Linked DNA regions of Pleomorphomonas sp. PLEO. The protein of the gene in region 1 interacts with the protein of each later gene in a pairwise test. Links are inferred from orthologs where the notes say so. Each region holds a gene or a part of one and is shown on either strand. Other genes may lie near its edges. The genes, in order: AB6N07_RS13850 and AB6N07_RS22315.

Evidence for each region.
Region 2: the proteins of AB6N07_RS13850 (region 1) and AB6N07_RS22315 interact in binary tests that used the Escherichia coli proteins (3 or more experiments, as listed by UniProt). The link is inferred for Pleomorphomonas sp. PLEO from one-to-one orthologs.

Annotation. Positions count from the first base shown.
Region 1 is NZ_CP166625.1:2,981,365-2,984,682, forward strand. What follows is about bases 287-3,285. They hold AB6N07_RS13850 (nitrogen regulation protein NR(II)), read left to right. Parts: upstream 287-1,223; coding sequence 1,224-2,348; downstream 2,349-3,285. Other genes in these bases: dusB (tRNA dihydrouridine synthase DusB), read left to right, coding at 287-1,227; ntrC (nitrogen regulation protein NR(I)), read left to right, coding at 2,363-3,285. Outside these bases: AB6N07_RS13840 (bifunctional 2-C-methyl-D-erythritol 4-phosphate cytidylyltransferase/2-C-methyl-D-erythritol 2,4-cyclodiphosphate synthase), read right to left, coding at 1-9; more of dusB, read left to right, coding at 178-286; more of ntrC, read left to right, coding at 3,286-3,318.
Region 2 is NZ_CP166625.1:4,823,413-4,826,727, forward strand. The notes cover bases 320-3,315. They hold AB6N07_RS22315 (P-II family nitrogen regulator), read left to right. Parts: upstream 320-1,646; coding sequence 1,647-1,985; downstream 1,986-3,315. Other genes in these bases: AB6N07_RS22310 (NAD(P)H-hydrate dehydratase), read right to left, coding at 320-1,264; glnA (type I glutamate--ammonia ligase), read left to right, coding at 2,109-3,315. Outside these bases: more of AB6N07_RS22310, read right to left, coding at 1-319. UniProt on the Escherichia coli protein: P-II indirectly controls the transcription of the glutamine synthetase gene (glnA). P-II prevents NR-II-catalyzed conversion of NR-I to NR-I-phosphate, the transcriptional activator of GlnA. When P-II is uridylylated to P-II-UMP, these events are reversed.

The DNA.
Region 1 (3,318 bases):
GGAAGGCATTGCCGTTTGCTGGGCTCCGCTTGGCGACCTCATGGCGGTCGCGGCAAAAATGTGCATTCTCGTTACGTTATCGGCCGGATGCGCCGCAAGACGCTTGCGTCGTTTCTTCCAAACGGCTATCAATTGCGTAATTTGTATGCAATGGCAGTTCGTGCACAAGGTGTAAGCATGGCGGTTTCCAGGCCGGATCGCGAGGCGATGACAGCGCCGGCGGCGGAACTCTGTGTCGGCGGCGTAACTCTGCCGTCGCCGGTGTTCCTCGCGCCGATGGCTGGCATCACCGATCTGCCGTTCCGCCGTGTCGCACGCCGCTACGGCGCAGGCCTCACCGTATCCGAAATGGTGGCGTCGGAAACGCTGCTCGAAGGACATCCGGAAACGACGGCGCGTGCCGAAGCCGATGATGACGGATTGCATGTCGTTCAGCTCGCCGGTCGCGAAGCGCGCTGGATGGGCGAGGGCGCCCGGGCAGCGGAAGCCGGTGGCGCCGACATCATCGACATCAACATGGGTTGCCCCGCCAAGAAGGTGGTGTCGGGTTATTCCGGTTCGGCGCTGATGCGCGATCTCGATCATGCGCTGACGCTGATCGAAGCTGTGGTTGGCGCCGTCAGCGTGCCGGTGACACTGAAGATGCGTCTCGGCTGGGACGACGGGTGCATCAACGCGCCGGAGCTGGCTCGACGGGCCGAGGCGGCCGGTGTTGCCATGGTGACCGTGCATGCCCGTACGCGCAACCAGTTCTACAAGGGCGCGGCCGACTGGTCGAAGGTGAGGGCCGTGCGCGAGGCTGTGTCCATCCCGCTGGTGGTCAACGGCGATGTAATTGATGCGACGTCGGCCCGCGAAGCGCTTCATCAATCGGGCGCCGATGCGGTGATGATCGGCCGTGGTGCCTATGGCCGTCCCTGGTTGCCGGGCCGGATCGCCGCGGCGCTCGCCAACGGCGGCGAAGCCGAGGCTCCTGGCAGGGACGAGATCCTTGCGTCGCTCAAGGCGCAATACGCGCACATGCTGGGCCACTACCGCGAGGGCCTGGGCCTCAAGATGGCCCGCAAGCATGTTGGTTGGACGTTCGACGCGATGCCGCGCGACGACGCGGCGGCGCCTGATATCCGGCGGCGAGCGTTGACGGCGGAGGTGCCGGACGTGGTGATGGAGGCCGTCGACGAGTGGTTCGCCGATGGCAGAGCGAGTTTCGAGAGGGTTGCCGCATGACGACGTCATCATCCGCACCAGGCGCGGAGACTCAGGCGGAACGGGATCTCGGAGTGTCGATCCTCAATGCTTTGCCGCATCCGGTGATCATGCTCGATCCGGAAGGCAGGGTCTGCTCGGCCAACGATGCGGCGCAGAATTTCTTCCAGTCCAGCGCCGCCGTGCTCGGCCGGCATTCGCTCCGGCACTTCGTGCCCTTCGGCAGCCCGCTTCTTCAACTCGTCGAGCAGGTGCGCGAGCGCGGTGCTTCGGTCAACGAGTACCGTGTCGATGTCGGTACGCCCCGCAATGGCGGTGAGCGTGTCGTCGATATCTATGCCGCCCCGGCATCCGACCGGCCCGGTCATGTGGTGATCATGCTGCAAGAGCGCACCATGGCCGACAAGATGGACAAGCAGCTCACCCATCGCGGCGCCGCCCGCTCCGTGACCGGCCTAGCTGCCATGCTGGCGCACGAGATCAAGAATCCGCTCAGCGGCATTCGCGGCGCGGCGCAGCTTCTGGAACAGGCGGCCGACGACGAAGACCGGGCACTGACCCGACTGATCACTGATGAAGCCGACCGTATCGTCAAGCTTGTCGACCGCATGGAGGTGTTCTCCGACGAGCGGCCGATCGAGCGCGAGCCGGTCAATATCCATGCCGTGCTGGAGCACGTGAAACGCCTGGCGCTGACCGGATTTGCCCGCGATATCCGCATTGTCGAGGAATACGATCCGTCGCTGCCGCCGGTCTATGCCAACCGTGATCAACTGGTGCAGATCTTCCTCAATCTGGTGAAGAACGCCGCTGAGGCGCTGACCGACACGCCGGACGCCGAGATAGCGCTGACGACAGCCTTCCGGCCCGGTGTGCGGCTTTCCGTGCCCGGTACGCGCGAGCGGGTCAGCCTGCCGCTGGAATTCTGCGTGCGCGACAATGGCCCCGGCGTGCCGGAAGAAATCCAGACGCACATGTTCGATCCCTTCGTTACCACCAAGACCAATGGCACCGGCCTCGGCCTCGCCCTGGTCGCCAAGATCGTTGGCGACCACGGCGGCGTCATCGAATGCGAAAGCCAGCCGCGCCGCACCACCTTCCGTCTCCTCCTTCCCGCCTACGTCGACAAGATCGCGGACTGAAAGGGTCTTCTACGATGCCTACCGGCAGCATACTCGTCGCCGACGACGACTCCGCAATCCGCACGGTGCTGAATCAGGCCCTGTCGCGGGCGGGTTATGAAGTGCGGCTCACCTCCAACGCCGCGACGCTGTGGCGCTGGGTTAGCCAAGGCGATGGCGATCTCGTCATCACCGACGTGGTGATGCCCGACGAAAACGCCTTCGATCTGCTGCCGCGCATCAAGAAAGCGCGTCCCGATCTGCCTGTTGTCGTCATGAGTGCGCAGAACACGTTCATGACGGCGATCCGCGCTTCCGAAAAGGGCGCCTACGAGTATCTGCCCAAGCCCTTCGACCTCAAGGAGCTGATCTCCATCGTCGGTCGGGCCCTGGCCGAACCCAAGGGCAAGCAGCGGCTGGAAGTCGGCGAGGATGGTTCGGAGAACATGCCGCTGGTCGGTCGTTCGCCGGCCATGCAGGAGATCTATCGCGTTCTTGCCCGCTTGATGCAGACCGACCTGACGGTGATGATTACCGGCGAGAGCGGTACCGGCAAGGAACTGGTAGCTCGTGCGCTGCACGACTACGGCAAACGCCGCAACGGTCCCTTCGTGCCGATCAACATGGCGGCCATCCCGCGCGATCTCATCGAAAGCGAGCTGTTCGGCCACGAGAAGGGTGCCTTCACCGGTGCGCAGGCCCGTTCGGCCGGCCGGTTCGAGCAGGCTGAGGGCGGCACGCTGTTTCTCGACGAGATCGGCGACATGCCGATGGATGCCCAGACGCGACTGTTGCGCGTGTTGCAGCAGGGCGAATACACCACCGTCGGCGGCCGTACGCCGATCAAGACCGACGTGCGCATTGTCGCCGCCACCAACAAGGACTTGAGGCTGCTGATCAACCAGGGCCTGTTCCGCGAGGACCTGTTCTTCCGCCTCAACGTGGTGCCGATCCGCCTGCCGCCGCTCAGGGAGCGAATCGAGGACATTCC
Region 2 (3,315 bases), 1.8 Mb from region 1 along the record:
CCGGATGGGCGATCACCGTGTCCGCACCCTTGAGAAGCACGACAGCGCCAGACTGCGCAGCCGCCGCTCGAGCGCGGTCTAGCTTGGAACCGCCGATATCAGGAAAGAGGCGGGCAAACTCGCCCTCGTGCGGTGTGAGAACAACGCCGACCTTGCGAGCTTTCATCAGAGCAAAAGCCTCGTCCGGACGGCGCGAGGCCTGAGTGATGGCATCGGCATCGAGTACCAACGCCACATTCCCCTCAAGCGCGGCGCGGATCGCCAGCCACACTTCATCGCCAAGACCGAGACCAGGCCCCAGCACCGCCGAACGCAGACGCGGTTCGGCAAGGAGCGTCGCAAGGACCGTCATGTCGGCGGCTAGCTTGACGACGAAAGCCGCTCGCCAGGCGGCGACCGTGGCAATGGCGTCCGGAGGCGTTGCCACGGTGACGATGCCGGCCCCTGCCCGGAGCGCCGCTTCGGCCGCCAGGCGGGCAGCACCGCAGGAGGTGAGAGGTCCCGATGCCACCAATGCCGCGCCGCGGCTGTACTTGTGACTGTCGACAGCGGAGTCCGGCCAGCATCCGGTCCATACTGCCGGCCCATTGGCGGCCGTCATCGGGCCAATTTCCGCCAGCACCTCGGAACCGATCCCGATCTGAGCGAGCCGTACCCGACCACAATGCGTCCGTCCGGGCAGGAGCAGATGCCCGGGCTTGCGGCGGAAGAAGGTGACGGTTTCATCGGCAACGACCGCCGTTCCCCTTATCTCGCCGGTACGGCCGTCGATGCCGCTCGGCAGATCGACGGCGTAAACGCGAGCCCCCTCGACACGGGCGGCATTGACGGCGGCGATCAGCTCGGCATCGCGGCCGGAAACGTCGCGGCTGAGGCCGGCGCCATAGAGCGCGTCGACAATCACCGCCGCGTCATCGAACAGGTCTGGCGTCGCCGGAAGCGTTTCGCCGCGCCAAGCTCGTTCGGCACCAGCGGCATCGCCCTTCAAATCACGAGCGGTCATCCCCTCCGGCAAGGCGAGAGCGACACGCACGATGAAGCCGCGCTGTTTGAGGACTCGGGCGATGACGAAGCCGTCGCCGCCGTTGTTGCCCATTCCGCATAGCACGACGGCGCGGGTACCCTGGCTGAAGCGCGCGCAGATGACGTCGGTGACGGCGTAGCCCGCGCTCTCCATCAGCCGTTCACCGGGAACACCGCCGGCAATGGTCAGAGCGTCAGCTCGGCCCATCTCGGCCGGGGTGAGCAGTAGTTCGCCATGCATCCGGTTCGCTCCCTCGACTTTTTGAGCCCATCGCTCCGTCTATCGACAGCCGCTTTCCGTCTACACCCTTGGGCGGAATGCGACAAATGCGGTGTGGAACTGCGGTTGGAGGAGCCCCGACAACCGACCTCGAACCATTGAAGATTCACCTAACCGCCCAGCACTCTGCTCAATTGGACTCCAGTTGCATAATATTTAGGCCGCTCCGTTGGGCATTCCTCGATATGTTTGTCGCTCACCGCTCGGTGGTCGCCTCATTTTTCGCCAGGAACCGGCAGGGGACGGAACTGGCACGTCGAATGCTTGAGAGGGTGCGTCTCGGTCGGCGCAGGGTGGAAAAATCGCCTCGCGCGGCGCCAGGAGCAACGGAGACAAGGGGTCGATGAAAAAAATCGAGGCTATCATTAAGCCCTTCAAGCTGGACGAGGTGAAGGAAGCTCTACAAGAAGTGGGGCTCCAGGGTATCACCGTCACCGAAGCCAAGGGCTTCGGCCGTCAGAAGGGCCATACCGAGCTCTATCGGGGTGCCGAATACGTTGTCGACTTCCTGCCGAAGGTGAAGATCGAGGTCGTCATGACCGATGACATGGTCGCCAAGGCCGTCGATGCGATCCGCAACGCTGCCCAGACCGGCCGCATCGGCGACGGCAAGATCTTCGTGTCGCCGGTGGAGGATGCCATACGTATCCGTACCGGCGAGTCCGGCAACGACGCAATTTGACGCGGTGCCCGGATTCCGGGCCGGCAGCAAAGAACGATACAGAGAAATTGGGGGATCCCGGCGGATCATACATTCGGCCGTGAAGCACCCCACAAGACCAGAAAACCCTGAAAGGAAGGGCAAATGACTACTGGTGCTGATGTTCTGAAAATGATCAAGGACAACGACGTCAAGTACGTTGACCTGCGCTTTACCGACCCGCGCGGCAAATGGCAGCACGTCACGTTCGACATCGGCCTCGTCGACGAGGATATGCTTGAGAATGGCACCGCCTTCGACGGCTCGTCGATCGCCGGCTGGAAGGCGATCAACGAATCCGACATGACGCTGATCCTGGATCCGGAAACGGCCTTCATCGATCCGTTCTTCGCTCAGACCACCCTGGTCATCGTCTGCGATATCGTCGACCCGGTCTCCGGCCAGTCCTACAGCCGCGACCCGCGCTCGATCGCCAAGAAAGCCGAGGCCTACGTTGCCTCGCTCGGCATCGGCGACACCGTGTTCTTCGGCCCGGAAGCCGAGTTCTTCGTGTTCGACGACGTTCGTTTCTCGGTGACACCCTACAACACGGGCTTCAAGCTGGACATGGTCGAGCTGCCGACCAACGGCGACACCGAGTATGAGTCTGGCAACCTCGGCCACCGCGTCCGCACCAAGGGCGGCTATTTCCCAGTGCCGCCGATCGACAGCCTGCAGGACATGCGCTCCGAGATGCTCTCGGCGATGGCCGAGATGGGCGTTGTCGTCGAGAAGCATCACCACGAGGTGGCCTCTGCCCAGCACGAGCTCGGCATGAAGTTCTCGACGCTGACCCGCATGGCTGACCACCTGCAGATCTACAAGTACGCGATCCATCAGGTTGCCCACGCCTACGGCAAGACGGCCACGTTCATGCCGAAGCCGGTGTTCGGCGACAATGGTTCGGGCATGCACGTTCACCAGTCGATCTGGAAAGATGGCAAGCCGGTGTTCGCGGGCAACCAGTACAACGACCTCAGCGAGACCTGCCTCTACTACATCGGCGGTATCCTGAAGCACGCCAAGGCGATCAACGCCTTCTCCAACCCGTCGACCAACAGCTACAAGCGTCTGGTACCGGGCTATGAAGCGCCGGTCCTGCTGGCCTATTCGGCTCGTAACCGCTCGGCTTCCTGCCGCATTCCTTACACGACGAACCCGAAGGCCAAGCGCGTCGAGACCCGTTTCCCGGATCCGGCAGCCAACCCCTATCTCTGCTTCGTCGCGCTGCTCATGGCCGGCCTGGATGGCATCAAGAACAAGATCCACCCCGGCGACGCCATGGACAAGAACCTCTACGACCTGCCGCCGG